DNA from 2 places in the Cupriavidus sp. FW305-3-2-15-C-LB2 genome. Region 2 is predicted to be linked to the other one. Evidence: predicted binding sites of a transcription regulator. Region 2 holds the regulator's gene; the other holds the start of a gene.
The links. The regulator LexA, encoded in region 2, represses DNA repair genes until DNA is damaged. The targets are predictions, from matches to a motif close to ACTGTATNNNNATACAGT.

Region 1 (11,859 bases), on a different contig from region 2:
GGCTGCGCGAGGTAGTAGCCGGGCTCGTCGCTGGTGATGCCGATGGCATAGAAGCGCCCCATCTTGCCGCCCGCGGCGGTCTGGAAGTAGGGGCGGAAGCGGTAGTCTGTGCCGACAAAGCTGCCGGGCTGGCCGTGGTTGCTGGCCGCCAGCGCAATGCCGTTGGCGGCGATCACATAAGTGGCCGAGGCATGCGCGCGGCGGTTGACCTCCGCCAGGTACTGGTTGGCGGCGGCCACGCGTTGCGGGTCGTCGGGGGAGTCCAGCAGCCCGCGCACGAAGGGGTGCAGCGAGACCAGCGCGGGCAGGAATTCGTAGCGGTCGAGGGTGCTTTCCAGCGTGGCGGCGTAGCGGTCGGCGCGCGTGGCCGTGCTTTGCTGGAGGCTGGCCAGGCCGCGCTGGACCGAGACCAGCCAGGTCAGCGCGCACAGCAGCAGGAGACCCGCGGCCAGCGCCACGGCAAAGCCCCACCACCGCCCGCTGCCGACGTCCGGCGCGTGGGCCGGACGGGTGGCGGCGGGGTCATGCACGGCGAGAAAATCGTCTGAGTGGGTCATCGGCGCGCGCGGGGGCTGTCGCGCCGATGATACCTGCTGGCGGGCGGCCGGGGCAGCCGTCCGCGCAGCGGTGGTGGCGCCCTCAGTGGACGCCCTGGCCCACGTCGGCAAGATCCGCCACATCGCCGCTGCCGCCGTTCAGCACGCTGGCCAGGCGCTTGCGGTCAAGCTCGCGCTCCCATGCCGAGACCACCACCGTGGCCACGCCGTTGCCGATGATGTTGGTCAGCGCGCGGCACTCGCTCATGAAGCGGTCGATGCCGAGGATCAGCACCATGCCCGCCACGGGGATGGTCGGCACCACCGCCAGCGTCGCGGCCAGCGTGATGAAGCCCGAGCCGGTCACGCCGCTGGCGCCCTTGGAGGTGATCATCGCCACCGCCAGGATGGTCAGCTGCTGCATCAGCGTCAGCTCGATGCCGGTGGCCTGCGCGATGAAGATCACCGCCATCGTCATGTAGATGTTGGTGCCGTCCAGGTTGAACGAATAGCCGGTGGGCACCACCAGGCCCACCACCGAGCGCGAGCAGCCGAGCTTTTCCAGCTTCTCCATCATGTGCGGCAGCGCCGCTTCCGACGAGCTGGTGCCCAGCACGATCAGCAGCTCTTCCTTGATGTACGAGATGAAGCGCACGATGCTGAAGCCGGTCATGCGTGCGATCGTGCCCAGCACCACCAGCACGAAGATGATGGCCGTGAAGTAGAAGGTGCCGATCAGCTTGAGCAGCGGCACCAGCGAGCCCAGGCCGTACTTGCCGATGGTGAACGCCATCGCGCCGAAGGCGCCGATCGGGGCCACCTTGGTGATCACGTGGACGATATGGAAGAACACCTTGGAGACCTGCTCGATCAGCTGCACCACAATGCGCGCGCGTTCGCCGAGCACGGCCAGCGCGGCGCCGAAGAACAGCGACACCAGCAGGATCTGCAGGATGTCGCCGTTGGCGAAGGCGCTGAAGACCGTGTCCGGGATGATGTGCATCAGGAACTCGACCGTGCTCTGGCCGTGCGCCTTGGACACGTACTGGGCAATCGCCTTGGTGTCCAGCGTGGCCGGGTCGATGTTGAAGCCCACGCCCGGCTTGAGCAGGTGCGCGGCGCCCAGCCCGATCAGCAATGCGAAGGTCGACACCACCTCGAAGTACAGCAGCGCCTTGCCGCCGACGCGGCCGACCTTCTTCATGTCGCTCATGCCGGCGATGCCGGTCACCACGGTGCAGAAGATGATCGGGCCGATGATCATCTTGATCAGCTTGATAAAGCCATCGCCGAGCGGCTTCATGGCCACGCCGGTGTCGGGCCAGTAGTGGCCGAGCAGGATGCCGACGCAGATGGCGAACAGGACCTGCACGTACAGGATCTTGTAGAAGGGTTTTCTCATGATGTCGTCCTCGGTGTTGACCGTACCCGGGCGCTATCGCTCGGGCCGCGCGCCGTCACGGTTGCGGCGCGTTCAGGGACGGGAATTCGCAACCGCCGTGCCAGTCAAACCGGCATTGCTAACTGGTTGATTCACAAGGAAACACCGGCCCGGCAGGGGCGCGCGGCCTCCGGGATTCCGGAAATCCGGACGGCGCGACTCCGGGGTTTCGGAATGCCGGATGCATCGCAGGTGCGCGAAGCGCCACCCGATGGGGGCCGGCGGCAACTTAGACCGCCGTGCCAGGGCGCCGCCATCGCGGCCATGCCGCCGCGACACCGTATAATTCCGAGCTTCCGTTCAATGCCGTCCGGGCCGTGCCGCCGTCCGGGGCCGCCTTCTCACACCGTACGCATGAGCAGCTACTACCAGCACCACGTCTTCTTCTGCCTGAACCAGCGCGAGGCCGGCGAGAACTGCTGCGCCAACCACAACGCCCAGGCGATGCAGGAATACGCCAAGAAGCGTTGCAAGGAACTGGGCATCGCCGGCGGCGAAGGCCGCGTGCGCATCAACAAGGCAGGCTGCCTGAACCGTTGTGAACTCGGCCCGGTGCTGGTGGTCTACCCCGAGGCCATCTGGTACACCTTTGTCGACGAGCACGACATCGATGAAATCATCGACAGCCACCTGATGAAGGGCAAGCCTGTCGAACGGCTGATGGTGGACCGCTGAACCAACCGAAGCCGGCGCATGCCGGCTTGTTGCTTCCCTGTTTTGCCGCTTTGCCGTATTGCTCCGCCGCCCGCCAGCCGGACGGTTTTTTCATTTTTGCCCGGGCTTCCCGCCGGGCGCTGGCTTCACCGCCATCCTGACCGCCATCATGAACGCGCATACCCAGGTACTTTCCATCGCCGGTCCCGCCGGTGCGATCGATCTCTCGGTAGACCTGCCGCAAGGTGAGCCGCGCGGCCTGGCGCTGGTAGCGCATCCGCATCCGCTGTTCGGCGGCACCAAGGACAACAAGGTCGCGCAGACGCTGGCGCGCAGCTTCGTGCAACTGGGCTATGCCACGGTGCGCCCCAACTTCCGCGGCGTCGGCGGCAGCGCCGGCGAGCATGACAACGGCATCGCCGAGCAGGACGACCTGCTGGCCGTGGTGGCCTGGATGCGCCAGCAGACCGCGTGGTCGGCACAGGCCGCAACGCTGCCGCTGGCCATGGGCGGGTTCTCGTTCGGCAGCTTCGTCACCACCCACGTGGCGCGCCGCCTGGCCGAGGCCGGCACGCCCGCGCAGCGCCTGGTGCTGGTGGGCACCGCCGCCAGCCGCTGGCAGGTAGCCGAGGTGCCGGCCGACACCATCGTGATCCATGGCGAACAGGACGACACCGTGCCGCTGGCCAGCGTGTTCGACTGGGCCCGCCCGCAGGAGCTGCCGGTGATCGTGATCCCCGGCGCCGACCATTTCTTTCACCGCAAGCTGCACCTGATCAAGCAGCTCGTCGTCAATGCGTGGGACCGGTGAGGCCGGCACGCCGCCACCCGGACCATCCCCGCGCCACCTTCTTACTGTCGGAAAACAGAAACATGCTGAATCGAGCCACGACACGCCTTTCGTCCGCTTTTGCTCCCGCCGCCATCGCCGCCGCCATCGTGCTGGCCGCCGCGCCTGCCGCCGTCCTGGCGCAGGGCGTGCCGATGCCGCAAGTCGCAGCCAAGTCGTGGATGCTGTATGACGTGACCAGCGGCCAGGCCCTGGCGTCGCAGAATGCCGATGCGCGCATCGAGCCGGCCTCGCTGACCAAGCTGATGACGGCCTACCTGGCGTTCGAGGCACTCAAGGAAAAGCGCCTGACGCTGGACCAGGCGGTGGTGCCGACCAGCGTGGTGCTCAAGGTCAAAAGCGACGAGTCGCGCATGTTCATCGAGCCCAACAAGCCGGTCACCGTGCAGGACCTGCTGCTGGGCCTGATCGTGCAGTCGGGCAACGACGCCGCGCTGGCGCTGGCCGAAGCCGTGGGCGGCTCGGAAGAGGGCTTCGTCGCGATGATGAACCGCGAGGCCCAGCGCATGGGCATGAAGAACACCCACTTCACCAACACCGACGGCATTCCCGACCCGAACCACTACACCACCGCGGTCGACCTGGCCACGCTGACCACGCGCCTGATCAAGGACTTTCCCGAGTACTACGCCATGTACTCGCAGAAGGAGTTCACCTATAACAAGATCAGGCAGCCCAACCGCAACCGCCTGCTGTACATCGACCCGACCGTGGACGGTGTCAAGACTGGCCACACCAAGTCCGCCGGCTACTGCCTGATCTCGTCGGCCAAGCGGCCGCTGGCCAACGTGCCGGACGGCTCGCGCCGCCTGATCTCGATCGTGATCGGCACCACCACCGAACAGGTGCGCACCCAGGAAAGCCTGAAGATCCTCAACTACGGCTTCCAGTTCTTCGATACGCTGCGCCTGTACGACAAGGGCCAGGTGCTGGCCACGCCGGACATCTACAAGGGCAAGAGCGGCACGGTCAAGATCGGCGTGCAGAACGAGACCTTCGTCACCGTGCCCAAGGGCACCGGCGGACGCCTCAAGCCGGTGCTGGAGCGCCAGGAACTGCTGATCGCGCCGATCTCGGCAGGCCAGCAGGTGGGCATGGTCAAGCTGATGGACGGCACCAACAAGGTGGCGGAGTTCCCGGTGGTGGCGCTGGAAGAAGTGCCCGAGGCCGGCTTCTTCGGCCGCCTGTGGGACACCATCCGCCTGTGGTTCAAGCGCAAGTGACCTGAATGCGCGTAAGCCGGCGCGCCATGCGGCGCGCCGGTTTCGTGCCGGAGAATCCGACATGACAACCGACAAGCAAGGCAGCAACAAGCCGGGCGACATCCCGCCGGAGCAGTCGCTGATCGAATACCCCAGCCACTTTCCCATCAAGGTGATGGGCGCGATGCAGGACGGCTTTGCCGAGGCCATCGTCACGCTGGTGCAGGAGTTCGATCCCGACTTCCACGCCGGCAAGATGGAAATGCGCCCCTCCAGCGGCGGCAACTACCTGGGCCTGACCGTGACGGTGTGGGTCACCAGCCGCGAGCAGCTCGACGACTTGTATCGGGCGCTGACTTCGCATCCGATGGTGAAGGTCGTCCTCTAACCTGTCCTTCCCGCATTGTTTTCTCCCCTCTCCCGCGCGCGGGAGAGGGGAGTCGCCTTGATGCGTTCGCGCCAGTTTCAATTGCTGGTGGTCTGCAGTTTCCCCATACCAACATGAACACCATCACCCTGAAACCCGGCAAGGAAAAATCCCTGCTGCGCCGCCACCCGTGGATCTACGCCACCGGCATTGCCACGACCGAAGGGCGCTGCGAGCCGGGCGCGACCGTGATCGTGCGCGCCGCCGACGGCCGCTTCCTGGCCAAGGCCGCCTACAGCCCCGAGTCGCAGATCCGCGCGCGCGCGTGGACCTTCGATGAAAACGAGCCGGTCGACCACGCCCTGTTCAAGCGCCGCGTGGCCGCGGCCGTTGCCTACCGGCGCCAATGGGTGAAGGACAGCGACGCAGTGCGGCTGATCTTCGGCGAATCCGACCGGCTGCCCGGCCTGATCGTCGACTACTACGGCAACGGTGATAAGGGCCAGCTGGTGTGCCAGTTCAATTCGGCCGGCGTGGAACACTGGAAGACCGCGATCGTGCAGGCACTGGTCAAGGAAACCGGCTGCCCCAACGTCTATGAGCGTTCCGACGCCGCCGTGCGCCAGCGCGAAGGCCTGGAGCTGGTGACCGGGGTGCTGGCCGGCGCCGAGCCGGATCCGGCGCTGTCGGTCACCGAGCACGGCGTGCGCTACTACGTCGACGTGCGCAACGGCCACAAGACCGGCTTCTATGTCGACCAGCGCGACAACCGCAAGCTGGTGGGCGACCTGGCCGGCGGGCGCGAGGTGCTGAACTGCTTCTGCTATACCGGCGGCTTCTCGCTGGCGGCGCTGCGCGGCGGCGCCACCTCGGTGACCTCGATCGATTCGTCGGGCGAGGCGCTGAAGATCGCCGCGGGCAATGTCACGCTCAACGGCTTCGAACCCGAGCGCGCCACCTGGCTCGATGCCGACGTGTTCAAGACCCTGCGTGAATTCCGCGCCGAGGGCCGCCAGTTCGACCTGATCGTGCTGGACCCGCCCAAGTTCGCCCCGTCGGCGCAGCATATCGACCGCGCCGCGCGCGCCTACAAGGAAATCAACCTGGTCGGCATGCAGCTGCTGCGCCCGGGCGGGCTGCTGTTCACCTACTCGTGCTCGGGCGCGATCAGCATGGAGCTGTTCCAGAAGATCGTGGCGGGCGCGGTGACCGATGCGCGCGCCGATGCACGCATCCTGCGGCGGCTGTCGGCCGGCACGGATCACCCGATGCTGGCGGCGTTCCCGGAAGGCGAGTACCTCAAGGGTTTGCTGCTGGAGAAGGTAGCGTAAGACGGATGTGTGGCGCTGGTCAGCGCCACATATTCCGCATCCGGCTGGCCAGGTCCACCGGCGCCAGCGCGGGTCTGGCCGGCCCTTCGCCCGGCATCGGCGGGGGTGGCCACGAGCGGCTGTAGAAGTTGGGCATCACGCGGTTGGGCAGGAAGCGCGTGCGCGACGCATACACATGCCGGTCGCCGAAGCCCACCTGCTGGTGCACGTAGAAGCGCTGCGGCACCACGATGTCCAGGTGGTCCCTGGCCCGCGTCATTGCCACATAGAGCAGCCGCCGTTCTTCCTCGATCTCTTCGGTGGTGCCGGTCGCCAGGTCGCTCGGCATGCAGCCGTCGACCGCATTGAGCACGTACACCGCCTTCCATTCCTGGCCCTTGGCCGAGTGGATGGTCGACAGGATCAGGTAGTCCTCGTCGCGCGAGGGCACGCCGGATTCGTCGCTGGAGGCGCTGGGCGGGTCCAGCGTCAGTTCGGTCAGGAAGCGCTCGCGCGCGCCGTAGGTGGCGGCGATGCGCTCCAGCTGCTGCAGGTCGGCCTGGCGCGCGGCGGCATCGTCGTGCAGGCGCTCCAGGTGCGGCGCGTACCAGGCCAGCACTTGCTCGAACTCCGACGGCCACGGCGAGGTGGGCGCCATCAGCGCGCGCGCCAGCGCCAGCAGGTCGGCCCAGGCGGGCGCTGCGGCCGGCGGCGGCTCGAATTGCTCCAGCGCGAACAAGGGCTCGGTGGCCAGCGCCAGCGCATCGAGCACGCGCGCCGCGGTCTTGGGGCCGATGCCGGGCAGCAGCTGCAGCGTGCGGAAGCCCGCCATGCGGTCGCGCGGGTTCTCCAGCCAGCGCACCACCGCCAGCGCGTCCTTGACGTGGGTCGATTCCAGGAATTTCAGCCCGCCGAACTTCACGAACGGGATATTGCGCCGGGCCAGCTCGATCTCTACCTGCGCGCTGTGGTCGGCGGCGCGGAACAGCACCGCCTGTGCCATCAGCGTCAGGCCGGCCTCGCGCCGCGCCAGCACCTGCTCGACCACGTAGCGGGCCTGGTCGGCCTCATCGTTGACCACGATCACGCCGGGCTTTTCGGCCGAGGCGCGCTCGGACCACAGGTCCTTGGTATAGCGCTCGGCCGCCAGCCCGATCACGGCGTTGGCGGCCTGCAGGATCGGCTGCGTCGAGCGGTAGTTCTGCGACAGCGTGACCTGCTGCGCGGCCGGCGTGAACTGCGCCGGGAAGTCCAGGATATTGCGCACGGTGGCGCCGCGGAAGGCGTAGATCGACTGCGCGTCGTCTCCCACCACGGTCAGGCCGCGGCCGTCCGGCCGCATGGCCAGCAGGATCGACGCCTGCAGCGCATTGGTGTCCTGGTATTCGTCGACCAGCACGTGGTCGAAGCGCGCGCCCATGTCCTGCGCGATGGTGGGCTCGGCCATGGCCTGCGCCCAGTACAGCAGCAGGTCGTCATAGTCCAGCACATGCTGCTTCTGCTTGGCCTCGACATAGCCGGCGAACAGGGTGCGCAGCGCATCCGCCCACATCGCGTAGCGCGGGAACTGCTGCTTGAGCACGTCTTCCAGCGGCGCCTGGGTGTTGACCACGCGCGAGTAGATCGCCAGGCAGGTTTCCTTCTTCGGGAAGCGGCTGGCGGTCTCCGACAGGCCCAGGTCGTGGCGCACCACGTGCATCAGGTCGGCGGCATCGCCGCGGTCGCTGATGGTGAAGGCGGGCGACAGGCCCAGGGTCTCGGCGTATTCGCGCAGCAGGCGCGCGCCGATGGCGTGGAAGGTGCCGGACCACTGCAGCGCCGCGCGCCCCGCGCCGGTCTGGGTGCCGAGCGCCTGGTCGACGATGCGCTCGACGCGCCGTCCCATCTCCGCCGCGGCGCGGCGCGAGAACGTCAGCAGCAGGATGCGTCGCGGATCGGCGCCGGCCAGCACCAGGTGCGCGACCCGGTGCGCCAGCGTATTGGTCTTGCCCGAGCCGGCGCCGGCGATGATCAGCAGCGGCGCGTCGCTGCCGTGTTCCACCGCGGCGCGCTGCTCCGGGTTGAGCCGGGACAGGTAGGCGGGGACATCATCGGCTCCAGGGGCAGCGAGGTCGGCGGCGGGGGCTAGGTCCAAAGTCACAGGCGGGGCTCGGGGAAGGCTCGGAAAACTCAGAAAAAGGCTGGCGCCAACTGTATATCCATACAGGGATGTCGCGCAACCTGCTGCCCTGGCGATCGTGCGTAAAAACAGAAAAAGGTGCTCGATGAGCACCTTTTCGCTGCGGTTGCCGCGGGAGCGTTACGCGGACTTTGCCAGCGCGCCATCCAGCAGCTTGTGCAGCGCATCCCACTCGGGCTCGCCCACATAGCGCTTCAGGATGCGGCCGTCCTTGTCGACCACGAAGGTGGTCGGCGTCAGCTGCACATTGCCGAAGGCCCTGGCCGCGGTGCCGTCGGAATCCATCGCCACCTTGAACGGCAGGCCGCGCGTCCTGGCGTAGTTCATTACATACATGGGCGGGTCGTAGTTCATCGCCACGGCGACGAATTCCAGCCCCTTGCCCTTGAACTGCTCATAGGTGCGGACCATGTCAGGCATTTCCTTGACGCAGGTGGCGCAGCTGGTGGCCCAGAAGTTGATCATATAGACCTTGCCCTTGAGGTCGGCGGTGCTGACCTTCTCGCCCGACAGCAGCGTGAAGGTGGCCGCCGGGGCCGTATTGGCCGGCGCCAGCGCGCGGTAGCCGAACCAGCCCAGCAGCGCGAGCACGACCACGGCCGCGACGATGGGCCAGGGCTTGCGGGAGGATTTGGTGGCAGGGGCAGCAGTGGTCATGGAATCCGGGTCAGGCAGGTTCGGTCAGTAATGGGACATTCTAATGCCGCAGGCGTTCGCGCGCTGCGCGGGGCCGGGCTGCGGCAATCCGCCGCAAGCGTCCCGATCGATTCAGCGCCGGACGGTGGCGCGTGCCTGGTCCAGCGCCTGTTCCAGGTAGGCGCCGTAGAAATCCGGCTGCATGCCGCGCAGCGGGCCGGCGGCGGCGCGGCCCTGGCGGTCCAGGAACAGCACCGTGGGCGCCACCCGCACCTGGTGCGCCCGGGCCCACGCGCGCGCGGTGGTCAGGCTGCCGTCGGCGTCGCGCAGCGGGGTGTCGGCTGTCATGTCGAGCTCGCGCACGGCAATCTCGCCGGCGGCGGCCTGCGGGCCCAGGTAGTTGCGGCGCACCGCGTCGCAATAGCTGCAGCCCGGCATCGACACCAGCACCACCAGCGGCTCGCCGCGGCGCGCGGCCTCGGTGCCGTGGGCGGCCAGGTCGGTGGCCGGCGGCAGGTGGGCGGGGCTGGCCGCGGCTGCGGGCATGCCGGCCGCGGCTGCCAGCAACGCACCCGCGGCCACCCAGCGCAGGCTGGCTATGGCGAAGGCGTGGCGGGCAATGAGGGCGGCAGGCATGGCTGGAACGTGGGGGCAGGGCGGTAGCGGGAGCGGGAGCGGCGCAGCAAGCACTGGAGCGCCGCTTTCGGGATAATACCGGTTTCCGCCCGCAGGCGATGGCGTCCGCCAGCGCCGCCCGCAGCCTGCGCGCGCCGTCCCCCATGGATTCCCGATGCGTCTTGTGCCGCCCCCGCCGAGCTTTCCTGCCGCTGTCCGCCGCCCGCTGCTGTGCTGTGCCGCCGTGCTGGCATTCGCCCTGTGCGCCTGTTCACCGCGCTATGACTGGCGCACCATCCAGTCCGGCGAGGGCGCCTACGCCGCGCTCTATCCGGGCAAGCCCACCAGCGCCGCGCGCGACGTGACCATTGCCGGGCGCAAGCTGCCGATGACGATGGAAGCTGCGCGCGTCGACGACACGCTGTTCGCCGTGGGCGTGGTGACGCTGCCCGCCGATGACGAAGCGCTGCGGCGCGAGGCGCTGGCGGCGATGCAGGCCGGCCTGCTGGCCAACCTCGGCACGCCGTCGGGCGAGCCGCGCGCGCGGCCCGTCACCGTGATGAGCGCCGACCGTCCGGGCCGCCCGCTTGCCGGCGTGGAAGTGCAGGCCAGCGGGGTGTCGCCGCAGGACCAGTCGCCGCGCCGGCTGACGGCGCGCCTGGTGGCGGTGGGTACGCGCGCGTACCAGGCGGTGGTGCTGGAATCGGGCGATGCCGCGCGCGACGCGCGCCAGGCCGAGCAGGTGGAGCAGTTCCTGGGCGGCTTCCACCCGTTCTGACGCGCCGCGTCGCAGGAAAGATTGTTGGTGCCGTGGCTGCGGGAGCGTGGCCCCGGCATGGTTGTCGTCAAAGGAGAGTGGGATGCGTTGGGAAGTATGGTTGGCTTTTTTCGCCGCGTGCTGGGTGATCGCCGTGTCGCCGGGGTCGGGCGCGGTGCTGTCGATGAGCCATGGGCTCTCGTACGGGCTGCGCAGGACCACCACCACCATCTTTGGCCTGCAGGCCGGGCTGGTGATCGTGCTGCTGGTGGCGGGCGGCGGCCTGGGCGCGCTGCTGCTGGCCTCGGAGCAGGCCTTCATGGTGGTCAAGACGATAGGCGCGCTGTACCTGATCTACCTCGGCGTGCAGCAATGGCGCGCGCAGGTAGAGAGCGGGGCGGACCAGGGTGGCAGCACCGCCCCCGTGCGCGTAGCGGTGATGAGCCGGCGCCGGCGCTTTGCCACCGGCCTGCTGACCAATGTGACCAACCCCAAGGGCATCATCTTCATGGTCGCGGTGCTGCCGCAGTTCATCGATCCCAACCGGCCGCTTGCGCTGCAGCTGGCGATCCTGGCGGCCACCATGTGCTGCGTGGACCTGGTGGTGATGCATGGCTATGCGCTGCTGGCGTCGCGCATGCAGGGGCTGTTCCGTAATGCGCGCGCGGTGCGCTGGCAGAACCGCTTCTTTGGCAGCGTGCTGATGGCGGTGGGCGCGGCGCTGTTCTTCGTGCGCCGGCAACACGCCTGAGCGGCGTCTGCATCAATACTGGCGCGCACCGGCCGGGTTTGCTTCAATGAGGAGGAAACCCGGCCACGGAGACCCCGCATGCCCGCCTTGCCGAACCCCCACGCCGGTGCGCGCCTGCAGCCGCGCCATACCGTGCCCCCGGTCGAAGAGCCCGGGCCGCCGGGCATCCCCCCGGACTTGCCGTTGCCGCCAGAGGAAGATCCGACCCCGCCCCCGGTCGAGCCGCCGGTTGCCGGGCGTGCCGGGCACTACTGCTTCAGCTCGTAGAAATCGTTCAGGCAGTAGCCGTCGGTCAGTTCGACCGGCTGGTCGCCATGGGTGTAGCCGGTGCGCAGGATATGCAGCAGCGGCTCGCCGGGCGCGATCTGCAGGCGCGCGGCCAGTGCTTCGCCGGCGACGATCGCGCGCAGCCTTTCGGTGACGCGCAGCACCGGCTTGCCGATCCGCTCCAGGTAGGCGTACAGCGATTCGCCGATGGCGCTGGCGTCGGGCAGCACGGCCAGTGCCAGCGTGGTGACATCCATCCAGAAGACCTGCCCGTCGGCCTTGCGCAGGCGGGTC
Region 2 (11,859 bases):
CAAACCCAATTGCCAAACCCAAAACCTTCGGATACATTGGCCCGTAATGAGTTCAGATTCCGGATGCCACGCTGTTTCGACTCCCCGGCCCAGGCGGTTCGCGCCACAGGCCGGTAGCGGACCTGCCGTGTCGGCAGTCCGCAAAAGAGCCGCCAATCCTGTTATGCAGGCATGGCGGCTTTTTTGTTTGCAACCGCGTCTGTCCTCATGCCTGTCCGCGCCGGGAGCCTCGCGCATGCATGCCCCGGCCATCGGCCGCCACGCCGTCTCCGACGTATCGCGGCGTCGCGGCACGGATACCCTCGCCCCCTTCTTGTCCCCCTGAAAGGAAAGCCAAGCATGCCGCTGCCTACCATGCCCGCCAAGCCTGCCCAATTGCTGGATCCGAGCGAGTTTGCTCCGGTCTCCGCGGTGCCCAAGGCCAAAGCCGCCACACAGGGCAAGAAACCTGTGCCGGCGCTCGAGCGCGTGGCATTGCTGGAAACCGGCGACACCGAGGTGCCTGAGGTCCAGGCCCGCGCCGCCGGTGGCACCCGTGCCCGCAGCACCGAGACCCCGGCCGTATCGACGCCTGCCGTCAATGCCGCACCGGTCAGCCTGGTCAAGCCGTCCACCGGCCCCACGCGCCGCGCCCGCAAGTCCGAAGGCCCGAGCAAGCTGTTCGTGCTCGACACCAACGTGCTGATGCACGACCCGGCCTCGCTGTTCCGCTTCGAGGAACACGACATCTATCTGCCGATGATGACGCTCGAAGAGCTGGACAACCACAAGAAGGGCATGAGCGAAGTCGCGCGCAACGCGCGCATGGTCAGCCGCACGCTCGATTCGCTGGTGGGCGGCACCGACGGCGTGCTCGACGAAGGCCTGCCGCTGGCCAAGCTGGGCAACCGCGACGCGCAGGGCAAGCTGTTCTTCCAGACGCGCCTGAACGACATCAAGCTGCCTGAAGGCCTGCCGCAGGGCAAGGCCGACAACCAGATCCTGGGCGTGGTCAGCGCGCTGCAGCAGCAGTACCCCGAGCGCCAGGTCGTGCTGGTGTCGAAAGACATCAACATGCGCATCAAGGCGCGCGCACTGGGCCTGCCGGCCGAAGACTACTTCAACGACCAGGTCCTGGAAGACAAGGACCTGCTCTATGCCGGCGTGCTGCAGCTGCCCGGCGACTTCTGGACCAGGCACGGCAAGGGCGTGGAAAGCTGGCAGGACCCGAAGTCAGGCGCCATGTTCTACCGGCTCACCGGGCCGCTGGTGCCGTCGTTCCTGGTCAACCAGTTCGTCTACCTGGAACCGGTCGACGGCAGCCTGCCGCTGTACGCGCAGGTCAAGGAGATCAACGGCAAGACCGCGCTGCTGCAGACCCTCAAGGACTACACGCACCACAAGAACAATGTGTGGAGCGTGACCGCCCGCAACCGCGAGCAGAACTTCGCGCTCAACCTGCTGATGAACCCGGACATCGACTTCGTCACGCTGCTCGGCCAGGCCGGCACCGGCAAGACCCTGCTGGCGCTGGCAGCCGGGCTGGAACAGGTGCTGGACCAGAAGCAGTACAACGAGATCATCGTCACGCGCGCGACGGTGCCGGTGGGCGAAGACATCGGCTTCCTGCCCGGCACCGAGGAAGAGAAGATGCAGCCCTGGATGGGCGCGTTCGACGACAACCTCGAGGTGCTGCAGAAGAGCGACGACAGCGCCGGCGACTGGGGACGCGCCGCCACGCAGGAGCTGATCCGGTCGCGCATCAAGGTCAAGAGCATGAACTTCATGCGCGGGCGCACCTTCGTCAACAAGTTCGTCATCATCGACGAGGCACAGAACCTGACGCCCAAGCAGATGAAGACGCTGGTGACGCGCGCGGGCCCGGGTACCAAGATCATCTGCCTGGGCAATATCGCGCAGATCGACACGCCGTACCTGACCGAGGGTTCGTCGGGCCTGACCTACGTGGTCGACCGCTTCAAGGGCTGGAGCCACAGCGGCCATATCACGCTGGCGCGCGGCGAACGCTCGCGCCTGGCCGACCACGCCGGCGACGTGCTCTGACACCGGCAACCTGCGGGCGCGCCCTGCCGGTGGCGGGGCGCCCCCGCAGCGCCTGAGCGCCGTCGTCAACGGCAAGCACTTTGGGGCTATGATGGCCCCATGTTTGCCGTTGCCCCGCATCCCCACTGGAGGCGTCGATGAATACCCAGCATCTGCCCGGCGGGCATGCGCCTGCCGTCGCCCGCAGCCAGCACAGGCAGCGCCTTGCACTGGCCATGCTGGCAGCCGCCGGCATGGCGCTGGCCGCCAGCTGGCGCCCGGCCCATGCCGCCGCCGAAGAAATGGTGATCCGCACCATGGGCCCGGTCAGCTACGTCTGCGGCGGTGTCGCCGAGGACGAGCGCCAGGCGCTGGCCGCGAAGGAAAAGGACTTCAACATGGGCATCCTGTTCACCCAGGGTGCGAACGGTGAATTCCTGTCGGACGTGGCGGTCAGGCTGATGCGCGACGGGCAGGAAGTCGCCAGCTTCCGCGCCGCCGGCCCGCGCTGCCTGATACGTGCGCCCGAAGGCAGCTACAATATCGAGGCCAGTTACAAGGGCCAGGCCAAGTCCATCAAGGTCAGCACCGGTACGCGCAACGCCCAGCTACGCTGGTAGCGGCAAGGCTTCCGGTGCGCCGGCAGGCCGGCGACCGGAAACCCAGGATGCCATTGCGCCGTACCCGAATCCCTACCCATCCATTGCGTGCGCAGGGCCTGCTTGCCCAGGTCCGGCTGCCGCTGCTCTGCGCCACCGCCCTGCTGCTGGCAGCCTGCGCCAGTTCCCCGCCTTCGCGCCACGCCGGCCTGCCGCGCACGCCGGGCAAGCCCATGATCGATCCCAGCGCCGGACTGGAAGAGATTTCGATCCAGGCGATGTCCCTGGTCGGCACACCCTATCGCTACGGCGGCAATACACCGGACTCCGGCTTCGACTGCAGCGGGCTGGTGCGCTACGTGGTGTCGCGCGCGGCCAATGTAAACCTGCCGCGCACCACCGAGGCGATGGGCGTCCGCGGCAGCTCGCTGGACCGCAGCGAAGTGGCATCCGGCGACCTGGTGTTCTTCAACACCACCGGCCGCGCCAATTCGCACGTGGGCATCTACGTCGGACAGAACCGCTTTGTCCATGCACCGTCGTCCGGCGGCACGGTCCGTCTCGAAGACATGGGCAAGCCTTACTGGGCCTCGCGCTACAACGGCGCGCGCCGCGTGGTCGCGGCGGTCAACCAGCCGCCCGCGCCGGTGGCAGCCCCGGCCGCGCCACCGCTGCCTGAGCCCGCGCCGGCCCCGGCACCGCTTGGGGTAGACGACGATCCCATCGCGGCCTTCGCCAACCAGTGAAGCGCCCAAACAAAAAGCCAGGCATCAGCCTGGCTTCTTGTTGGTACGGCGGCCCCTGCCTTACAGGATATGCCGCCCGATCCACCATGCGATCGCCGCCATGAAGGCCGACGCCGGGATCGTCAGCACCCAGGCCCAGACGATATTGCCGGCCACGCCCCAGCGCACCGCCGACATCTTCTGCGCCGAGCCGACGCCGACGATGGCGCCGGTGATGGTATGCGTGGTCGATACCGGCACGCCCAGCGCCGAGGCAAAGAACAGCGTAATCGCCCCGCCCGTCTCGGCGCAGAAGCCGCCGACCGGCTTGAGCTTGGTGATCTTCTGGCCCATGGTGCGCACGATCCGCCAGCCGCCGAACAGCGTGCCCATGCCGATGGCCACGTAGCAGCTGACGATCACCCAGGTCGGCGGCTGGCCGCCGGCGACCACATGGCCGCTGGCAATCAGCAGCATCCAGATGATGCCGATGGTCTTCTGCGCGTCATTGCCGCCGTGGCCCAGGCTGTACAGCGAGGCCGAAACCAGCTGCAGCCGGCGGAACCAGCGGTCCACCCGCGACGGCGGCGTGCGGAAGAAGGTCCAGCCCACCATCACCATCATCAGCGAACCGAGCAGGAAGCCCAGCAACGGCGAGACCAGGATGAACGCCACGGTCTTCAGCAGGCCGCTGCCCACCAGCGCGCCCGTGCCGGCCTTGGCCACCGCCGCACCCACCAGCCCGCCGATCAGCGCATGCGACGACGACGACGGGATGCCGTAATACCAGGTGATGACGTTCCAGGCGATCGCCCCGACCAGGGCCCCGAATATCACGTAGTGGTCGACGATATTGACGTCGATGGTGCCGGTCCCCACCGTGGCCGCCACCTTCAGGTGAAAGACAAAGATTGCGACGACGTTGCACATCGCCGCCATTGCCACCGCATGGTGCGGCTTGAGCACGCCGGTGGACACCACCGTGGCGATCGAGTTGGCCGCGTCGTGGAAGCCGTTCATGAAGTCGAACAGCAGCGCGAGCGCCACCAGCAAGGCGATCACCCACAGGCTCATTTGTATGGTCTGCATGCCGATTGCCGCCTCAGGCGTTTTCCAGGACGATGCCTTCGATGATGTTGGCGACGTCCTCGCACTTGTCGGTGATCGTCTCGAGCTGTTCGTAGATGGCCTTCAGCTTGATCAGGCGCTTGACGTCGGTCTCGTCGCGGAACAGCTTGGACATCGCCGAGCGCATCACGCGGTCGGCTTCAGATTCAAGCTGGTCGATCTGCTGGGCGGTCTTCAGGATGGTGCTGGCATTGCCCATGTCCTCGAGCAGGCCCACCGCGATCTTGACCTGGTCGCAGCACTGCACGCAGATGGCCGCCAGGCGCAGCGCTTCGTCGGTCAGGTTGGTCACGTCGTACAGCGAGATAGTCTCGGCCACGTCTTCCATCAGATCCAGGATGTCGTCCATGGTCGTGATGAGCTTGTGGATCTCGTCGCGATCCAGCGGCGTGATGAAGGTCTTGTGCAGCAGGTCGATGGTGTCGTGCGTGATCCGGTCGGCCTTCTTTTCAGTGGCCTGGACGCGGCGGGCATGGGCCTCGGCGTTGGGCAAGTCGTTGACCAGTGCCTGGAGCTCATGGGCGGCGGTCACCGCGCAGTCGGCATGCTGGTTGAAATATTCGAAGAACTTGCCCTCCGTGGGCATGAATCGGCCGAACATGGAATGTTCCTTGTGGCAGCGTGGTGACGCTGCTGATTGTGTTGCAGGATTGAGCGGACGCGTTGCATGACAGTCGCGGGTGGCGACTGTCATCAAAGCGCAATATTTTACAGGGTTACTGGGACATTGCCCGCGAATTTGGCGCAAACAAGACGGCGCCGCACGGACGATTGCAGGCTGGCTTGACTTCGTCAGGTATCGTTGTCGAAGAAAGCCGGGCCGCCGCTGAAGTTGTCGAACTTGGTGAACTGGCCCAGGAAGGTCAGGCGCACCGTGCCGATCGGGCCGTTACGCTGCTTGCCGATAATGATCTCGGCCGTGCCCTTGTCCTGGGAGTCTGCGTTATAGACTTCGTCGCGGTAGATGAACAGGATCACGTCGGCATCCTGTTCGATAGCGCCGGATTCGCGCAGGTCGGACATCACCGGACGCTTGTTGGGACGCTGTTCCAGGCTTCGGTTCAGCTGCGACAGTGCAATCACCGGACAGTTGAGTTCCTTGGCCAGACCCTTGAGCGAACGGGAGATTTCTGAAATCTCCGTGGCGCGGTTCTCGCCGCCGCCCGAACCTGACATCAGCTGGAGGTAATCGATGATGATCAGGCCAAGCTGCCCGCACTGGCGCGCCAGGCGCCGCGAACGGGCACGCAGCTCCATCGGGTTCAGCGCCGGGGTTTCGTCGATGAACAGCTGGGTGTCGTTCATGCGCTGGATCGCATGCGTCAGCCGCGGCCAGTCTTCATCCAGCAGGCGGCCAGTGCGCAGCCGGTGCTGGTCGAGGCGGCCTACCGAGCCGAGCATACGCATGGCCAGCTGGGTGCCCGCCATTTCCATCGAGAACACTGCCACCGGCAGGCCCTGCTCCACTGCCACATGCTCGCCGATGTTCAGCGAGAACGCGGTCTTGCCCATCGACGGGCGGCCGGCCACGATGATCAGGTCGCCCGGCTGCATGCCGCTGGTCATCTTGTCCAGGTCGATGAAGCCGGTCGGCACGCCGGTGACGTCGGTGGTGGAATCGCGGTGGTACAGCTCGTCGATGCGCTCGACCACCTGGGTCAGCAGCGGCTGGATTTCCTGGAAACCCTTCTGGCCGCGCGAGCCTTCTTCGGCAATCGCAAAAACCTTGGACTCGGCCTCATCCAGCAGCTCGCGCACCTCGCGGCCCTTGGGCGCGAACGCGGCCGAGGCGATATCGTCGGCCGCCGTCACCAGCTTGCGCAGCACCGAGCGCTCACGCACGATCTCCGCGTAGCGGCGGATATTGGCCGCGCTGGGCGTGTTCTGCGCCAGCGAATTCAGGTAGGCCAGCCCGCCCACCTCCTCGGCCTTGCCGGCGACCTGCAGCATTTCATAGACCGTGATCACGTCGGCCGGCTTGGTGGCCGAGATCAACCGGGCGATGCTCTGGAAGATCATCCGGTGGTCAAAACGATAGAAATCCGCCTCGGAAATGAAGTCCGCAATGCGGTCCCAGGCGGCGTTGTCCAGCAGCAGGCCACCCAGCACCGATTGCTCGGCTTCGATGGAATGCGGCGGGACTTTGAGGTTCTCGAGTTGGGGGTCGGCGACGGGCGCGTTCATGGGGAGGCATTATAACGGCGGGAGGACGCACTTCGCCGGACATTTGGCGACCGGGCAGGCAAAGACAAGCGGGCAACAAAAAAAGGCAGGAGCCGGGGCTCCTGCCTTTTTTGCTTGCGGTGCTTCAGCCGGCGCAGCGCGCCGGCAAGGCGGCACGTCCTTAGACGCTCTCACCCACGACCGACACGGTCACGTCGACCACGACGTCCGTGTGCAGCGCAACGCTGACCGGGTGGTCGCCCACCATCTTCAGCGGACCGTTCGGCATGCGAACCTGGGCCTTTTCCAGCTTGAAGCCTTGGCCAGCCAGGGCTTCAGCGATGTCGGCATTGGTCACGGAACCGAACAGGCGGCCGTCCACACCCGACTTCTGGCTGATCTGGACGCTCAGGCCGCTCAGCTTCTCGCCTTCGGCTTGCGCGGCGGCCAGCTTCTCGGCAGCGGCCTTTTCCAGCTCGGCGCGCTTGACTTCGAATTCGGCGATCGCGGTTTGCGTAGCACGGCGGGCCTTCTTGCCCGGGATCAGGAAGTTACGGGCGTAACCGTCCTTCACCTTGACGATGTCACCCAGGTTGCCCAGGTTGATGACTTTTTCCAGCAGAATAATTTGCATCGTATTCTCTCCTTAACGGACCTATGGCCTGATCAGTTCTTGTGCAGGTCGGTGTACGGCATCAGCGCGAGGAAACGCGCACGCTTGATGGCCGTATCCAGCTGACGCTGATAGTGAGCCTTGGTACCGGTCAGGCGGGCGGGCGTGATCTTGCCGTTGTCGCCGATGAAGTCCTTCAGGGTGTCCAGATCCTTGTAGTCGATCTGTTCCACGCCAGCCACGGTGAAGCGGCAGAAGCGCTTGCGCTTGAACAGCGGGTTCTGTTGCTGGAAGCGCTTCTTGTTCTTGTTGTCACGTTTGACGAATGCCATGATTCAATCCTTTTCGAATGCTTTACATCCAGTGATGTGAAAGACGAGAGCCTTGCTGTTGCGGTGCCTGCGGGCCAGGAATCCTTCGCAGTCGAGCAGCGTGCCGAGCGGTAAGCGCTCCAGACGCTGGCCAACCTGTCCGACCCCCATCGCTGAGATTGCAAACTCGACCTGCCGCGGCGTTTGCGCCTCGACGGCCTCGCCGCTGTACTGCAGGATGCAGTTCACGACGGGGACCCCGGCCGGGGTATAGCGCAGGGCATCGCGTTCCGCCAGGGTGGCGGCAAGCCGAAGCTGGTTCAACGCGGGACCTCTTGCTGGTTGCAATCCATGCTGCCGTGGCCGACGCTGTCAGCCATGGCGCGCACCGCAGTCCGCACTCAGGCGGCCTGGCCTTCGGTGGTCGTTTGCGCGGCCTTGCGGGCTTCTTCGCGCTGCACTTCCTTCATCATCGGCGAAGGTGCGGTCTCGGCCTTCTTGGTCTGCACGATCAGGTGGCGCAGGACGGCGTCGTTGAACTTGAACGCGTGTTCCAGTTCAGCCAGCGTTTCCTTGCCGCATTCGATGTTCAGGCAAACGTAGTGAGCCTTGGCCAGCTTCTGGATCATGTAAGCCATCTGGCGACGGCCCCAGTCTTCCACGCGGTGAACGTTGCCGTTCTGCGAGGTCACGAGCTGCTTGTAGCGCTCGATCATGGCCGGCACTTGTTCGCTCTGGTCCGGATGGACGATGAAGACGATTTCGTAATGACGCATTGACGCTCCTTTTGGATTAGCCACCCGGGCGTCACGAGTCCGGTGTGGCAAGGTTGAATAGCCTTACATTATAGCGCGCATGGCGGCAAGTGCGCAAGCCGCTGATTACACAGGCAAATCAGTACACAGGCAAATCAGGCGTTGGCAAACACGGCCTGCAGCCTTGCCGGATCCCGCGCCAGGCCTGAGTCGGCTGCCAGCGCCAGGGCCAGCAGCACGCGCGCCTTATAGGGATTGAGGTCCGTTGCGGAAACAAAAGCTCCATCCGTCGGGCTGAGCTGGCGCGGAATCGCCACATGGCCGGCCCCGGTGCGGGAACTGCGCACCACGGCCACCCCCGCGGCAGCGGCATCGGCCAGCGCCCCGGCCAGCACCTCATGCACCGAGCCATTGCCGGCGGCAGCCACCACCAGCCCGGCTACACCCGCGCGGACCAGCGCATCCACTGCCACCCTGCCCGGCTGCGCGTAGCTCGCCACGATCTCCACCATCGGCCACGCCGCCGGCATCGGCCCGATCACCCAGGCCGCGCGTGGCGCGCGGGCGAAGCGCACGTAGTCGTCCTGCACGAAACCCAGCGGCCCGCAGGCCGAGACAAAGGCATCCACCGCCGATGTGTGGGCCTTGGCCACATCCCGCGCAGCGTGGATCTGCTGGTTCAGCACCACCAGCACACCCTTGCCGCGCGCATCGGGATGAGCGGCCACGCGCACCGCATCCAGCAGGTTCAGCGGCCCATCGGCCGACAGCGACGTCGACGGCCGCATTGCCGCTGTCATCACCACGGGCACCGGACACGATTGCGTCAGGTGCAGCGCCATCGCAGTTTCTTCCAGCGTATCGGTGCCGTGGGTGATCACGATGCCAGCCACGTCGGGCTGCGCGGACCAGTGCTCAACCCGCGCCGCCAGCGTTTGCCAGAGCGTGAAGGTCATGTCCTTGCTGTCGACCTGGGCCACCTGCTCGGCCTCGATGCGAGCCGCCGACTGCAGCGCGGGCACCGCTGCCAGCAACGACGACACCGGCACGGTCGCCGCCTGGTAGCGTGCGCTGCTGGCAGAGTTTCCGGCCGCGCCAGCAATGGTGCCGCCGGTGGCCAGTACGACGATGCGAGGCAATTGGGTCATGGAGCGCGCAAAGAAAGTGGAAAGGCAGGAATGGCGATTGTAACGGGCGCGCCCCGCCTCGCCGCGGCTCTCGCCGGTGATCCGCATTCCGTCCATGAGACACGCCCCAAAAATTCTGCTTGCGCTCAGGCCGATACTGTATAAAATCACAGCATACTGTTTAAACATACAGTGCCCGGTCAGACGGATGCAGGATAAAGGATCGACCGATCCTCTTACCCGAAACCCCGCGACCCCGCACGGAACGGCGATCCCATGGCGACCCTGACACCCCGGCAGCAGCAGATTTTCGATCTGATCCGCAACACGATCCGCCGCACCGGCTTTCCGCCCACGCGCGCCGAAATCGCCGCAGAGTTTGGCTTCTCCTCGCCCAATGCCGCGGAAGAACACCTGAGGGCGCTGGCACGCAAGGGCGTGATCGAACTGACCCCGGGCGCTTCACGCGGCATCCGCCTGAAGGTGGCACGCAGCGATTCGGAAATGCCCGACCAGTTTTCGTTGCCGATGGCCGGCGTGATGCAGTTGACGCTGCCGCTGGTGGGCCGCGTTGCTGCCGGCAGCCCGATACTCGCCGCCGAGCATATCGACCGCCAGTACCAGGTCGACGCCTCGGTCTTCGACGAACGCCCCGATTACCTGCTGCGAGTGCGCGGCCTGAGCATGCGCGATGCCGGCATCCTCGACGGCGACCTGCTGGCCGTGCGCCGCGCCAGCGAAGCCGCCAACGGCAAGATCGTGGTGGCGCGCCTGGGTGATGACGTGACCGTCAAGCGCCTGCAGCGGCGCGGTGGCCATATCGAACTGATCGCAGAAAACCCGGACTTCACCAACATCATCGTGGAGCCTGGCGAGGAGTTCTCGCTGGAAGGCATCGCCGTCGGGCTGATCCGATCTTCCGGCTTCTAGCCGGGCACCGCAGGCCAACCGCCTGCGCGGGCCCACCCGCTTCCATTGCTTTGCAGACGCCGCCCGGCTTGCCGGGTGTTGACCCCGCTTTGCCTAAAAGAGGTGCCACCATGCCGCAAATCCACCAAGTCGCCGCCCGTCGCCCGGTCAAGCCCGTGCCGTTCCGCCAGAGCAAGGGCGTACGCGTCTACCAGGGTACGCAGCGCCGCACCATGGTCGGCAGCATGGCGGCGATCTGCCGCATGCTTGAACTCGAAACCGCCGAAAAGCTGGCCGCCTGAAATCTGCCGGCTGTCTCCGAGCAGCTGCGGGCGCCGCCCTCAGCTACGCGGCGCACACGCCTTGGCTTCGGCTTCCAGCTCCGTCGGCGTCAGCTGCGGGAACCACGTATCGCTCTTGCGCAGCTCCAGCGCCGTACCATCCGGCTTCGCCGTCAGCGAAATCAGATAGGCGTATTGGTATTCACCGCCAGACGTGGTCTGGCCGATGCGGATCTCGGTCTGGCTCTTCGCCGGATAGTTGACGACCGCGGCGTCATCGCCCAGATTGTTGCGCAGGCATTTCGCAACCTCACCCATCTTGGCGGGCGTGAACAAGCGCATCGGCGCACGCGCGCGAATGTCCTTTTCAGAAGTGCCGGTGGCACACCCTGCCACCATGGCTGCCATCGCTACGCCAACCGCTGCCGCTCGAACAGACATACCGCCCCTGGGAAATGCAGAACGGCGCCCTCGCGAGGCGCCGTTCTGGGAAATGCTTTGGGGTGGCTGATGGGACTCGAACCCACGACGACAGGAATCTCAATCCCGGCATCAATCGCCATTTTCCCCTTTGGAATCAACGCTTTCGGCCTCGTTTTTTTCCCCATGAACGCTCAATTTTTCACAAGCATTCATGCGGCTTCTACGGGTGCCGTGGGAAAAATTGTAACCCGTGCGAGCCCCATGCGCCACCTCAATTTTTGGCCCGCAAACGGCGCCCCTTGCCTGCAGCAACCCCCGAGACATACCCGACCACCACCGGCGCAAACTTTCCGTAGCCCGCCTTGTACGCGGCTTTTTTGCATGATTTTTGCATGGCGGAGCAAGGAGGGGATGACCACTGTGGCCGAGATCTGGCGGAAAGAAGCAGTGATCTAAAGCGTGCCGGAGACCGCCGGCGTCATGGCTTACACCACGCCGCCATCCGGGATCGAGCGAGCCGAAACAGATCGGGAATCGTCGTTGTGCTTAATGATCTCGGCCATCTCCGCGCGCGAGACATCCACGATGTCGTCAAGCTCAAGCCCTTCTGCATACGTAAGCGCCTCTTCACCGCGCGCAATATGAAAAATCGTGCCCCGCCAGCTGTCCACGCCGTCCCCGGGACCGGATAGGCGGATGCCAAACTCGACATCCTGATCAAGGACGCGAACGGTCACTAGATCTCCCACGTCAACTTGAATACCGTCAACCGCGTATTCTCGGGCCACGACTATCACGGGCCG

Region 1: a site for LexA is predicted at 8,550-8,567, ahead of AC3WRR_RS15350 (ATP-dependent helicase). Genes of this name have one in related genera too.

The regions. Positions count from the first base shown of each region.
Region 1 is NZ_JBYSZW010000018.1:53,313-65,171, reverse strand. Features, by position in the region: gene AC3WRR_RS15385 (sensor histidine kinase) at 1-557, opposite strand, end outside; gene AC3WRR_RS15380 (dicarboxylate/amino acid:cation symporter) at 640-1,938, opposite strand; gene AC3WRR_RS15375 ((2Fe-2S) ferredoxin domain-containing protein) at 2,332-2,652, shown strand; gene AC3WRR_RS15370 (alpha/beta hydrolase) at 2,801-3,442, shown strand; gene AC3WRR_RS15365 (D-alanyl-D-alanine carboxypeptidase family protein) at 3,505-4,704, shown strand; gene AC3WRR_RS15360 (YbeD family protein) at 4,766-5,071, shown strand; gene AC3WRR_RS15355 (class I SAM-dependent rRNA methyltransferase) at 5,185-6,381, shown strand; gene AC3WRR_RS15350 (ATP-dependent helicase) at 6,401-8,500, opposite strand; gene AC3WRR_RS15345 (TlpA disulfide reductase family protein) at 8,660-9,196, opposite strand; gene AC3WRR_RS15340 (SoxW family protein) at 9,308-9,811, opposite strand; gene AC3WRR_RS15335 (hypothetical protein) at 9,966-10,568, shown strand; gene AC3WRR_RS15330 (LysE family transporter) at 10,651-11,298, shown strand; gene AC3WRR_RS15325 (hypothetical protein) at 11,377-11,565, shown strand; gene AC3WRR_RS15320 (GntR family transcriptional regulator) at 11,547-11,859, opposite strand, start outside.
Region 2 is NZ_JBYSZW010000064.1:14,229-26,087, forward strand. Features, by position in the region: gene AC3WRR_RS31550 (PhoH family protein) at 340-2,043, shown strand; gene AC3WRR_RS31555 (hypothetical protein) at 2,181-2,642, shown strand; gene AC3WRR_RS31560 (C40 family peptidase) at 2,690-3,367, shown strand; gene AC3WRR_RS31565 (inorganic phosphate transporter) at 3,428-4,435, opposite strand; gene AC3WRR_RS31570 (DUF47 domain-containing protein) at 4,449-5,075, opposite strand; gene AC3WRR_RS31575 (replicative DNA helicase) at 5,267-6,658, opposite strand; gene rplI (50S ribosomal protein L9) at 6,819-7,271, opposite strand; gene rpsR (30S ribosomal protein S18) at 7,304-7,582, opposite strand; gene priB (primosomal replication protein N) at 7,586-7,885, opposite strand; gene rpsF (30S ribosomal protein S6) at 7,963-8,337, opposite strand; gene AC3WRR_RS31600 (asparaginase) at 8,472-9,464, opposite strand; gene lexA (transcriptional repressor LexA) at 9,720-10,373, shown strand; gene AC3WRR_RS31610 (hypothetical protein) at 10,484-10,654, shown strand; gene AC3WRR_RS31615 (hypothetical protein) at 10,694-11,041, opposite strand; gene AC3WRR_RS31620 (hypothetical protein) at 11,542-11,859, opposite strand, start outside.